DNA from 2 places in the Pseudarthrobacter sulfonivorans genome. Region 1 is predicted to be linked to the other one. Evidence: riboswitches for the same ligand, from Rfam matches in the RefSeq annotation. Region 1 holds a riboswitch; the other holds the start of a gene.
What was found. A riboswitch is a leader RNA that binds a small molecule or an ion and turns the genes downstream of it on or off. The one in region 1 is predicted to bind thiamine pyrophosphate.
Positions count from the first base shown of each region.

Region 2: another riboswitch for thiamine pyrophosphate. It lies ahead of thiC (phosphomethylpyrimidine synthase ThiC); the one in region 1 lies ahead of AU252_RS11710 (ECF transporter S component).

Region 1 covers NZ_CP013747.1:2,624,519-2,628,928, forward strand. Annotated here, with positions in the region: gene AU252_RS11680 (Na+/H+ antiporter subunit D) at 1-206, shown strand, start outside; gene AU252_RS11685 (Na+/H+ antiporter subunit E) at 203-748, shown strand; gene AU252_RS11690 (monovalent cation/H+ antiporter complex subunit F) at 745-1,023, shown strand; gene mnhG (monovalent cation/H(+) antiporter subunit G) at 1,013-1,435, shown strand; gene AU252_RS11700 (DUF4235 domain-containing protein) at 1,463-1,726, opposite strand; gene AU252_RS11705 (heme-degrading domain-containing protein) at 1,768-2,310, opposite strand; TPP riboswitch at 2,367-2,508, shown strand; gene AU252_RS11710 (ECF transporter S component) at 2,574-3,224, shown strand; gene AU252_RS11715 (ABC transporter ATP-binding protein) at 3,224-4,410, shown strand, end outside.
Region 2 covers NZ_CP013747.1:4,270,558-4,274,967, forward strand. Annotated here, with positions in the region: gene AU252_RS19370 (alpha/beta hydrolase) at 1-65, shown strand, start outside; gene thiC (phosphomethylpyrimidine synthase ThiC) at 69-1,886, opposite strand; TPP riboswitch at 1,881-1,988, opposite strand; gene AU252_RS19380 (VOC family protein) at 2,144-3,019, shown strand; gene AU252_RS19385 (hypothetical protein) at 3,133-3,570, shown strand; gene rpsP (30S ribosomal protein S16) at 3,783-4,199, shown strand; gene AU252_RS19395 (RNA-binding protein) at 4,201-4,410, shown strand, end outside.

The sequences.
Region 1 (4,410 bases):
TCACGCTGCTGCCCCGCACCATGGTGGGCTCAACCCTGGGCCTTGTGATCCTGGGCGTGTCACTCACGGTCTTCGCCGGGCCGCTGTTCACGGTCTCGGACCAGGCGGCCCAGGAAATGCTGGACAGGTCCTCCTACATCCAGGCGGTGCTCGGTGAGGACACCGAAGTTCCGCCGCTGGCCCTGAAAAACGGAGGGGGCAAATGAGCCGCCGGCGGATTTCCCTGCGCCAGGAGCTTCCCCTGCTGGTCTGGCTGGTGATTGTCTGGGGCGCGCTCTGGCAGGACTTCAGCCCCGGCAACCTGCTCTTCGGCGCGTTGCTGGCTGTGCTCGTGGCGAGGATGTTCTACCTGCCGCCGGTGGAAGTCAGCGGCCGCTTCAACATCCTGCACGCCGCGCCCTTCGCCCTGCGGTTCCTCGGCCGGGTGGCGGCAGCGAGCATCGAGGTCATGTACCTGGCGGCCGTCCGCGGACCGAAGGTGATCAGCGCCGTCGTCGCTGTCCCGCTGCGCAGCCACCAGGACCTGATGGTCACCGCCGTGGGGCACGTGATCTCGCTGATCCCGGGCTCCCTGGTGGTGGAGGTGGACCGGTCAACGTCCACCCTGTACCTCCACGCGCTCAACGTCAGCAGCTCGGAAGAGGTCGAGAACCTGCGCAAGGAAGTTCGCTCCATCGAAGCGGGCCTGATCAGGATCATGGGCACCCGCGAAGAACTCGAAGCAATCCGGCAGGAGGCCGCAGCATGATGCAGACCGTCCTGGCTGTCACGGCAGTCATTCTTTCGCTGGCAGCCGCAGGAGCCATCATCAGGATCTCCCGCGGCCCGTCGCTGCTGGACAGGGTGCTGGCCTCCGACGTCCTGCTCGCGATCCTCGGTGCGGCCCTGTGCATCGACATGGCCGTCAACCGGCACCTGAACAACCTGATGCTGCTGGTGGCGCTGTCCGTGGTCGGCTTCATCGGGTCGGTTACCGTTGCGCGCTACGTGGCCGACCGGCGGGAGCAAGCCAATGAATCCTGAGGCCAGCGTGGTTGACAACGTCATCGATACTGTGTCGGCGGTGTTCCTGGTGGTGGGTGCCCTTATGTCGCTCGCCGCCGCCGTGGGCCTGCTCCGCTTCCCGGACCTGCTGAGCCGCATGCACGCGGCCACCAAGCCCCAGGTGCTGGGGCTGTTCCTGCTCCTGGCGGCCATCGGCCTGCAGCTGCGCACCTGGTGGGTGTGGCCGGTGCTGCTGGTGGCCTGGATCTTCCAGCTGCTGACGGTGCCGGTTTCCGCCCACATGGTGGGCCGCGCCGGTTACCGGACCAAACACCTGCACCGTGAGCTGCTCAGCTCCGATGAACTCGAAGCCGTGGTTCAGAAGGCGGCCCAGTCGGCCCGGGATGAGTCATCCCGGGATGAAGCGTCCGACGGCGGCCGGCGGGACTGAGCGTCACTGCCGGACTGCTTGCCAGGGTTAGACGATGTCCTGGGACTTGGCGAAGCGGGTGATGGCCCGCTGCGTGCCGCGGTTGGCGAGCACCTGGATGATGGTGCTGACCGAGGCCGAAATGAGCGCGAACGTCAGGGCCGAGCGCAGGGTGGTGGGAGTGTCTTCGTCCTTGCCGGTGGGAGGCTTCCGGCCGGTGGACTTTTCCCACACGGTATTGACCACCTTCGTGCCGACGAATCCGGCGCCGAGGCTGATTGCAGTGCCGAGCAGCTTGATGAACAGGTTCATTCGTTGAACTCCTTGTGAGCGGATCCGGGACTTCCTTTAGCCTAACCCGGCTGCATGGACTCCAGAATCTCCCGCAGGGCTTCCACCACCAGATCGTGGTCCTGCTGCTGGGGCAGGCCCGAGACCGTCACCGTGGCCACTGCACCCACACCGGCGACGTAGACCGGGAAGCAGCCGCCGTGCGGGGCGTAGGTGGACTCGTCGAACCAGCCGTGGTCCTCGATCCGACCGCCGTGCAGCCTGCCGCGGAGGCCCACCAGCAACGAAGGGATCTCATACCTGGCGGCGGTGCGCTGCTTCGCCCGGACCCAGTGCTCGTTGTCCGGGGTGGCGCCGTCCAGGGCCACGTGGAACAGGACCTGGTCACCCTTGGTGATGTCGATCGCGATGGGCAGCTTTCGGCTCTTGCCCAGCTCCACCAGGAGCAGCCCGAGGTTGAGGGAGTCGTCCTTGCTGAAATGCGGAAACTGCAGCTCGTTGATCTCGGCTTCGACCCGGGCAATCAGGGCCTCCAGCAGCCCCGCCGGCTGGGGCACCGTCGAATCGGGATTGAACGCAGTCACAGTCGGGTTGTTGGCAGTCATGGCCCACAATCTACCCCGCCCGCGGTGTAAACTGGAGCACGCCCATCAGGGCAGATTTATTACGACAGGGGAGCGCCGCCGTCGGACATCACTGGCATTGCCAGGGAACCGCAGGTGGGCGCTGAGAGTGCGGACAGCCGCAGACCCTCGAACCTGATCCGGTTAGTACCGGCGCAAGGGAGTCGAGTTCTCGAAGTGTCCGGAAACGGCGGCAGCGCCGCACGCCGGGGCACTTTCCCCTCCTGTTCCTCAGGAGGACCAAAATGACAACTGCAGCAATCAAAAAGACCGGCAATACCTGGCGCGTTGTGGACATCGTGGTGGCGGCACTCATCGCCATCACCGGCGGCGTGATCTTCTGGGCCTGGTCCCAGGGCGCCGGCATCGTCTCCGCCCCCATGAACGCCGTTTACCCCCCGCTGACCGGCCTGATCGCCGGCGGCTGGATGATCCCGGCAGTGCTGGGCATGCTCATCATCCGCAAACCCGGCGCGGCGCTCTTCTGCGAAGCGGTGGCCGCCACCGGCGAACTCATCATGGGCTCGCAGTACGGCGCCACGGTGCTGATCTCCGGCCTCCTGCAGGGCCTGGGCGCCGAGCTGGTGTTCTTCCTGCTGGTGTACGGCAACTTCCGGTTCAAGTCCTTCCTGCACCAGAAGTACAACCTCATCGCCGCGCTGCTGGCCGGTGCCGGGGCGGGCCTGTTCTGCGGCCTCAATGACTCGTTCCTGCCGTGGGGCTGGAACATCGCCTACGAGCCCGGCGACAAGCTCGCGTACATCGTGTTCTGCACCATCTCCGGCGCAGTGATTGCAGGTGCCTTGTCCTGGATCGCCACCCGCGGCCTGGCCAGAACCGGTGTGCTGAGCTCGTTCGCGTCCCGGAAGGCAGCGTCGGAGCCCGTCTTCAACTGATGACCGCTTCCGACGCCGGTGCATCCGGAGTGCGCCCCGCCGCGGTGTCCGCCCGTGGCTGGGGCTGGCGGCATGCGGGACGTTCCGCCCCCGCCGTCCAGGGCCTCGACCTCGACATCGCTCCCGGCGAGCGGGTGCTGCTGCTGGGCCCGTCGGGCGCCGGCAAGTCAACGCTGCTGCACGCGCTCGCAGGGGTGCTGGGGGATGAAGGGGACGACGCCGACGAAACCGGTTCGCTGCTGATCGACGGTTTGGTGCCCCGCGGGCAGCGCGGCCGCTCGGGCCTGATGCAGCAGGATCCGGAAACGCAGGTGGTCCTTTCCCGGCTGGGCGACGACGTCGCCTTCGGCGCCGAGAACCTCGCCGTTCCGCGGGACGAGATCTGGCGGCGCGTCCATGAAGCGCTCGACGACGTCGGGCTGCGGAGTGCCGGGGGCGGCGGTTTGAACGACGGCGGCGGGTCAGGTTTGGACGCCGACGGCGGGCCAGGTGCCGCCGGGCTCGCGCTGGACCACCCGACGTCGGCCCTCTCGGGCGGGCAGAAGCAGCGCCTGGCGCTGGCCGGGATCCTCGCGATGCGGCCGGGGCTGATCCTGCTGGATGAGCCCACCGCAAACCTCGATCCCGCCGGCGTGCTGGAAGTCAGGGACGCCGTGGGCCGCTGCCTGGACAAAACCGGCGCCACCCTCGTTGTGGTGGAACATCGCGTGTCCGTCTGGAAGGACCTGGTGGACCGGATTGTGGTGCTCCAGCCAGGCTCGGCGGCGGGTCCCGCTGGAAGTTCCGCCGCCACGTCCGCCGTCCTGCTGGACGGGCCGCCGGACCAGGTGCTTGCGGAGGCGCGGGACATGCTGATCGGCGCGGGCGTCTGGGTGCCGGGGTATGTTCCGGCAACCCGCCGCCGCGTGTCCGCAGGCTCCGGTGACCTGCTGCTGGCTGCCGAGGACCTTGCCGTCTCCCGCGAGCGTCCGCGGCGCCGCGGCCTCCGGACCATCCCGCCCGTACCGGTGCAGCAGGGCATCACGGCCCAGGTCCGTTCCGGCCAGGCACTCACCGTCACGGGGCCCAACGGCGCCGGAAAGTCAACGTTTGCGCTGACGCTCGCCGGACTTCTTGCGCCGGTGGCGGGGAAGGTGTCCGCCGCCGTCGAGCTTTCCGAGGGGGCCGGGATCGATCCCTTCAAATG
Region 2 (4,410 bases), 1.6 Mb from region 1:
GTGACCGTGCCATCCGGTCCTTCATCGCCGACGTCGGCAGGTCACGCTCGGCTCAGGCTTCCTGAGCGTCAGTTCCCGGCCGGGATCCGAAGCTCGGGGAGGTAGACCTTTCCGCCGGCGGCCAGGAACTCCGCACTCTTTTCGCGCATCCCGCTGTAGGCCTCGGCGATGGCCGCCTGCGAATCGGCGGAACCGTATTCGTCCCTGATGTCCTGGCTGATCTTCATCGAGCAGAACTTCGGGCCGCACATGGAGCAGAAGTGGGCGGTTTTGGCCGGTTCGGCGGGCAGCGTCTCGTCATGGAAGGCCTCCGCCGTGACCGGGTCCAGGGACAGCGCGAACTGGTCGCGCCAGCGGAACTCGAACCTGGCCTTGGACAGGGCATCATCCCGTTCATGGGCGCCGGGGTGGCCTTTGGCAAGGTCTGCTGCGTGGGCGGCGATCTTGTAGGTGATCACACCGGTCTTCACGTCGTCCTTGTTCGGGAGGCCAAGGTGTTCCTTGGGCGTGACGTAACAAAGCATCGCCGTGCCGTACCGGGCGATTTCCGTGGCGCCGATGGCGGACGTGATGTGGTCATAGCCCGGGGCAATATCAGTAACCAGCGGCCCCAGGGTGTAGAACGGGGCGCCCTTGCAGAGTTCCTGCTGGCGTTCCACATTCTCCCGCACCAGATGGAACGGGACGTGCCCGGGACCTTCCACCATGACCTGCACATCGAATTCCCACGCCCGCTGGGTCAGTTCGGCCAGCGTGTCCAGCTCGGCGAACTGGGCGGCGTCGTTGGCGTCCGCCGTCGCTCCCGGGCGCAGTCCGTCGCCCAGGGAGAACGCGACGTCGTACTTGGCGAAGATCCCGCACAACTCGTCGAAGTGCGTGTACAGGAAGTTCTCCTGGTGGTGGGCCAGGCACCAGCCGGCCATGATCGCGCCGCCCCGGGAGACGATGCCGGTGACGCGGTTGGCCGTCAGCGGCACGTAACGCAGCAGCACGCCGGCGTGGATGGTCATGTAGTCCACGCCCTGCTCGCACTGCTCAATGACCGTGTCCCGGTAGATCTCCCACGTCAGGGCGTTGGCCTCGCCGTTGACCTTCTCCAGCGCCTGGTAGATGGGCACCGTCCCGATGGGCACGGGAGAGTTGCGGATGAGCCATTCCCGGGTGGTGTGGATGTCATCGCCGGTGGACAGGTCCATCACCGTGTCTGCGCCCCACTGCGTGGCCCACTGGAGTTTGTCCACTTCCTCGGCGATGGAGCTGGTCACGGCCGAGTTGCCGATGTTGGCATTGATCTTCACCAGGAAGGCCTTGCCGATAATCATCGGTTCGGATTCCGGGTGGTTGATGTTGTTGGGGATGATGGCCCGGCCAGCCGCCACCTCGCTGCGGACCAGTTCCACGTCGCAATTCTCACGGAGGGCGATGAACTGCATCTCGGGGGTGATGACACCCTGCCGCGCGTAGTGCATCTGGGTGACGGTCCGGCCGCCGACGGCGCGGCGGGGCACCGGCTGCGCGCCCTTCCACTCCGCAGAGGCTGCGCCGCGGCGCACGGCCGACTTGCCGTCGTCGAGCAGGTTCCGCTCCCGGCCGCTGTAGGGCTCGGTGTCTCCGCGGGCGGCGATCCACTCTGAGCGGAACGGGTTGAGGCCCACCACCGGATCGCTGCCCGGTCCCGCCGTGCGGTAGGTCCGGAAAGGCCCGTTCGGCGCGCCGTTTGGCGACGGTTCGAGGGCGATCTCGGTCACGGGAACCCGGATCCCGGTGGCCTCATCGGTGACAAACGCCAGCGAGTGGGACTTCAGTGACTGGGTTTCAGGCTGGAGCGTTTGATCCACGTCGGCTTCATTTTTGGCAGGGATCAGCTGTGTTTCTTGTGTATTCAATGAATACTCACTTCCTTCGCCGGCATTACCCGGACAGGTTCAACGGTCGCAGGCTGCGTCAGCCCGATCTCAGCCCCTGCAAGGGCTCCCGTGTGGTCAAGTTGAAGCTACCACAGTCCGAGCGTGGCCTGGTGACAGCAATCACGGGTACGCGGTCGCAATCTGTCTGCTCCGCCACTTGAATTAAATTGAAGCTTCAAGTAAATTGGAGCCATAGCCGCCTTCCATCCGAAGGCCAACGGACCGGGAGTGTTCAAATGACTGCAGAAGCCACCAGCCGGGATCTCCTTCCTGCCGACCTCTCCATGGGCACGGTGATGCTCAAGGTGGGCGACATGAAGCTGATGACCGACTACTACCAGCGTGCGCTCGGCCTGGAGGTCGTCGCGGAACAGGACGGCGGCGTCTATCTTGGCCGCCTTCAACGCCCGCTGGTCCATCTCGCGGCCGCTCCGTCCTTGCATCTGCCGGGCAGGGGAGAGGCCGGGCTGTTCCACACCGCACTGCTGTTTGACGACCGGGCTTCGCTGGCCGCCACAGTAGCCACCGCCGCCCAGTACGAACCCCGATCCTTCACCGGCAGCGCCGACCACCTCGTCAGCGAGGCCTTCTACTTCAATGACCCGGAAGGCAACGGCATCGAACTGTACTGGGACAGGCCCCGCGAAAACTGGTCCTGGAACGGGAAGGATGTAGTGATGGACAGCCTGGCACTGCCGCCGCAGCGCTACCTCGAGCAGCACCTGACCCAGGAATCCGTGGCCGGCCAGCGGGCCAGCGAAGCCGGCGTGGGCCACGTCCACCTCCAGGTGGGCGACGTCCAGTCAGCGCACGATTTCTACGTGGGCACGCTGGGCTTCGAAAAGACCGCCGGCTGGCACGGGCAGGCGCTGTTTGTCTCTGCGGGCCGGTATCACCACCACATGGCCATGAACGTCTGGAACAGCCGCGGAGCCGGTCCCCGCAAGAACACCCTGGGCCTCGGCGAAGTGCTCATCGAGGTCCCTTCCGGGGACGACGTCGGAGCGCTCGCCGACCGCCTGAAGGTCGCCGGTGTGGCCTCGCACCACACGGGCGCCGAGCTTCGCTTCGAGGACCCGTGGCGCAACAATATCCGTGTCGCCGTCCGCTGAGTGCGGATGCCAAATGTGCGGCCGGCCTTGTACTAGGCTGATTCTGAACGGCCGGGGCGGCACTTGCTGCTGCCCTTCCAGGCCGCACCGTCGACGGAATGAGGGCTGTTCCCATGGGCTTCACTGAAATTTTTGTTTCCACTCACAATGCCGCACTGAAGCGGGCGGACGTCCTGGATGCGGGCGGCTCCCCGGCGGGCCAGGCCCTGCGGATTCCCGGAATCAGCGATTTCGAAATCGAGCAGCTTGGCGATCTTGCCGGCGTTGCGGTGCACGCCGGTGGCGCGGACTACGAACTGGCCATGGTTGACGTGGCCAGTGATTCCCTCCTCGGGGTCCCGCGGGCCATGGTGCGTGCGCTCGCCGACCTGCTCAGCTACGAGACTGAAGGCGAAGGCAATGTCCTGGACGACGTCGCTGAAAAGTGGGCCGCCCAGGATGACATGCCGTTCGGCGCAGCCGAGGCCCGGACGTATGTCCAGCAGTTCGCTGAGCTTGCCAACTCCGTCGATGACGCCGCACGCACCGGCGTGTATGTCTGGTCGTCGTAGGCCGGCCGTGGCCCGCCGGGTCCGCCCGGCTGCCCCACCCCGACGTGTCAAGTCGAAATCCGGACGCTGATCTGGCACAATAAACAGGTACTCGATCTGCGTGGCCCCTCTCTCCGCGTCCGGATCCTGTCCTTCGAACCCTCAAGTATGGCCCGCCCCACGGGTGCAGAACGTCGGTTCACCCCTTTTCTGAAACAGGAGTGACCACAAAAGTGGCCGTAAAGATTCGCCTTAAGCGCTTTGGCAAGATGCGCGCACCGTACTACCGCATCGTCGTCATGGACGCACGCTCCAAGCGTGACGGCCGTGCCATCGAAGAGATCGGCAAGTACCACCCCACCGAAGAGCCCTCATACATCGAGGTGGACACGGACCGTGCCCAGTACTGGCTCGGCGTCGGCGCACAGCCGTCCGAGCAGGTTGCCGCGATCCTGAAGATCACCGGTGATTGGCAGAAGTTCAAGGGCCTGCCGGGCCAGGAAGGCACCCTGAAGACCAAAGCTCCGAAGGCTGCCTTTGTTGCCCCGGAAAAGGGTTCCGTGATCATCCCGGAAGCCATCACCAAGAAGTCGAAGCAGTCTGACGCAGCCGAGGCCCCGGCCGAGGCAGAGACCACCGAGGCTGAGTAGATTGCTGGCAGAAGCGCTCGAACACCTCGTCCGGGGAATCGTTGATTCGCCGGAAGATGTCAAGGTCAGCTCGAAGAACAACCGCCGTGGGGACACCCTCGAGGTTCGTGTTCATCAGGATGACCTGGGACGGGTGATCGGCCGCCAGGGCCGCACCGCACGGGCATTGCGCACCGTTGTGGCGGCACTGGCAGACGGCGAGCCGGTCAGG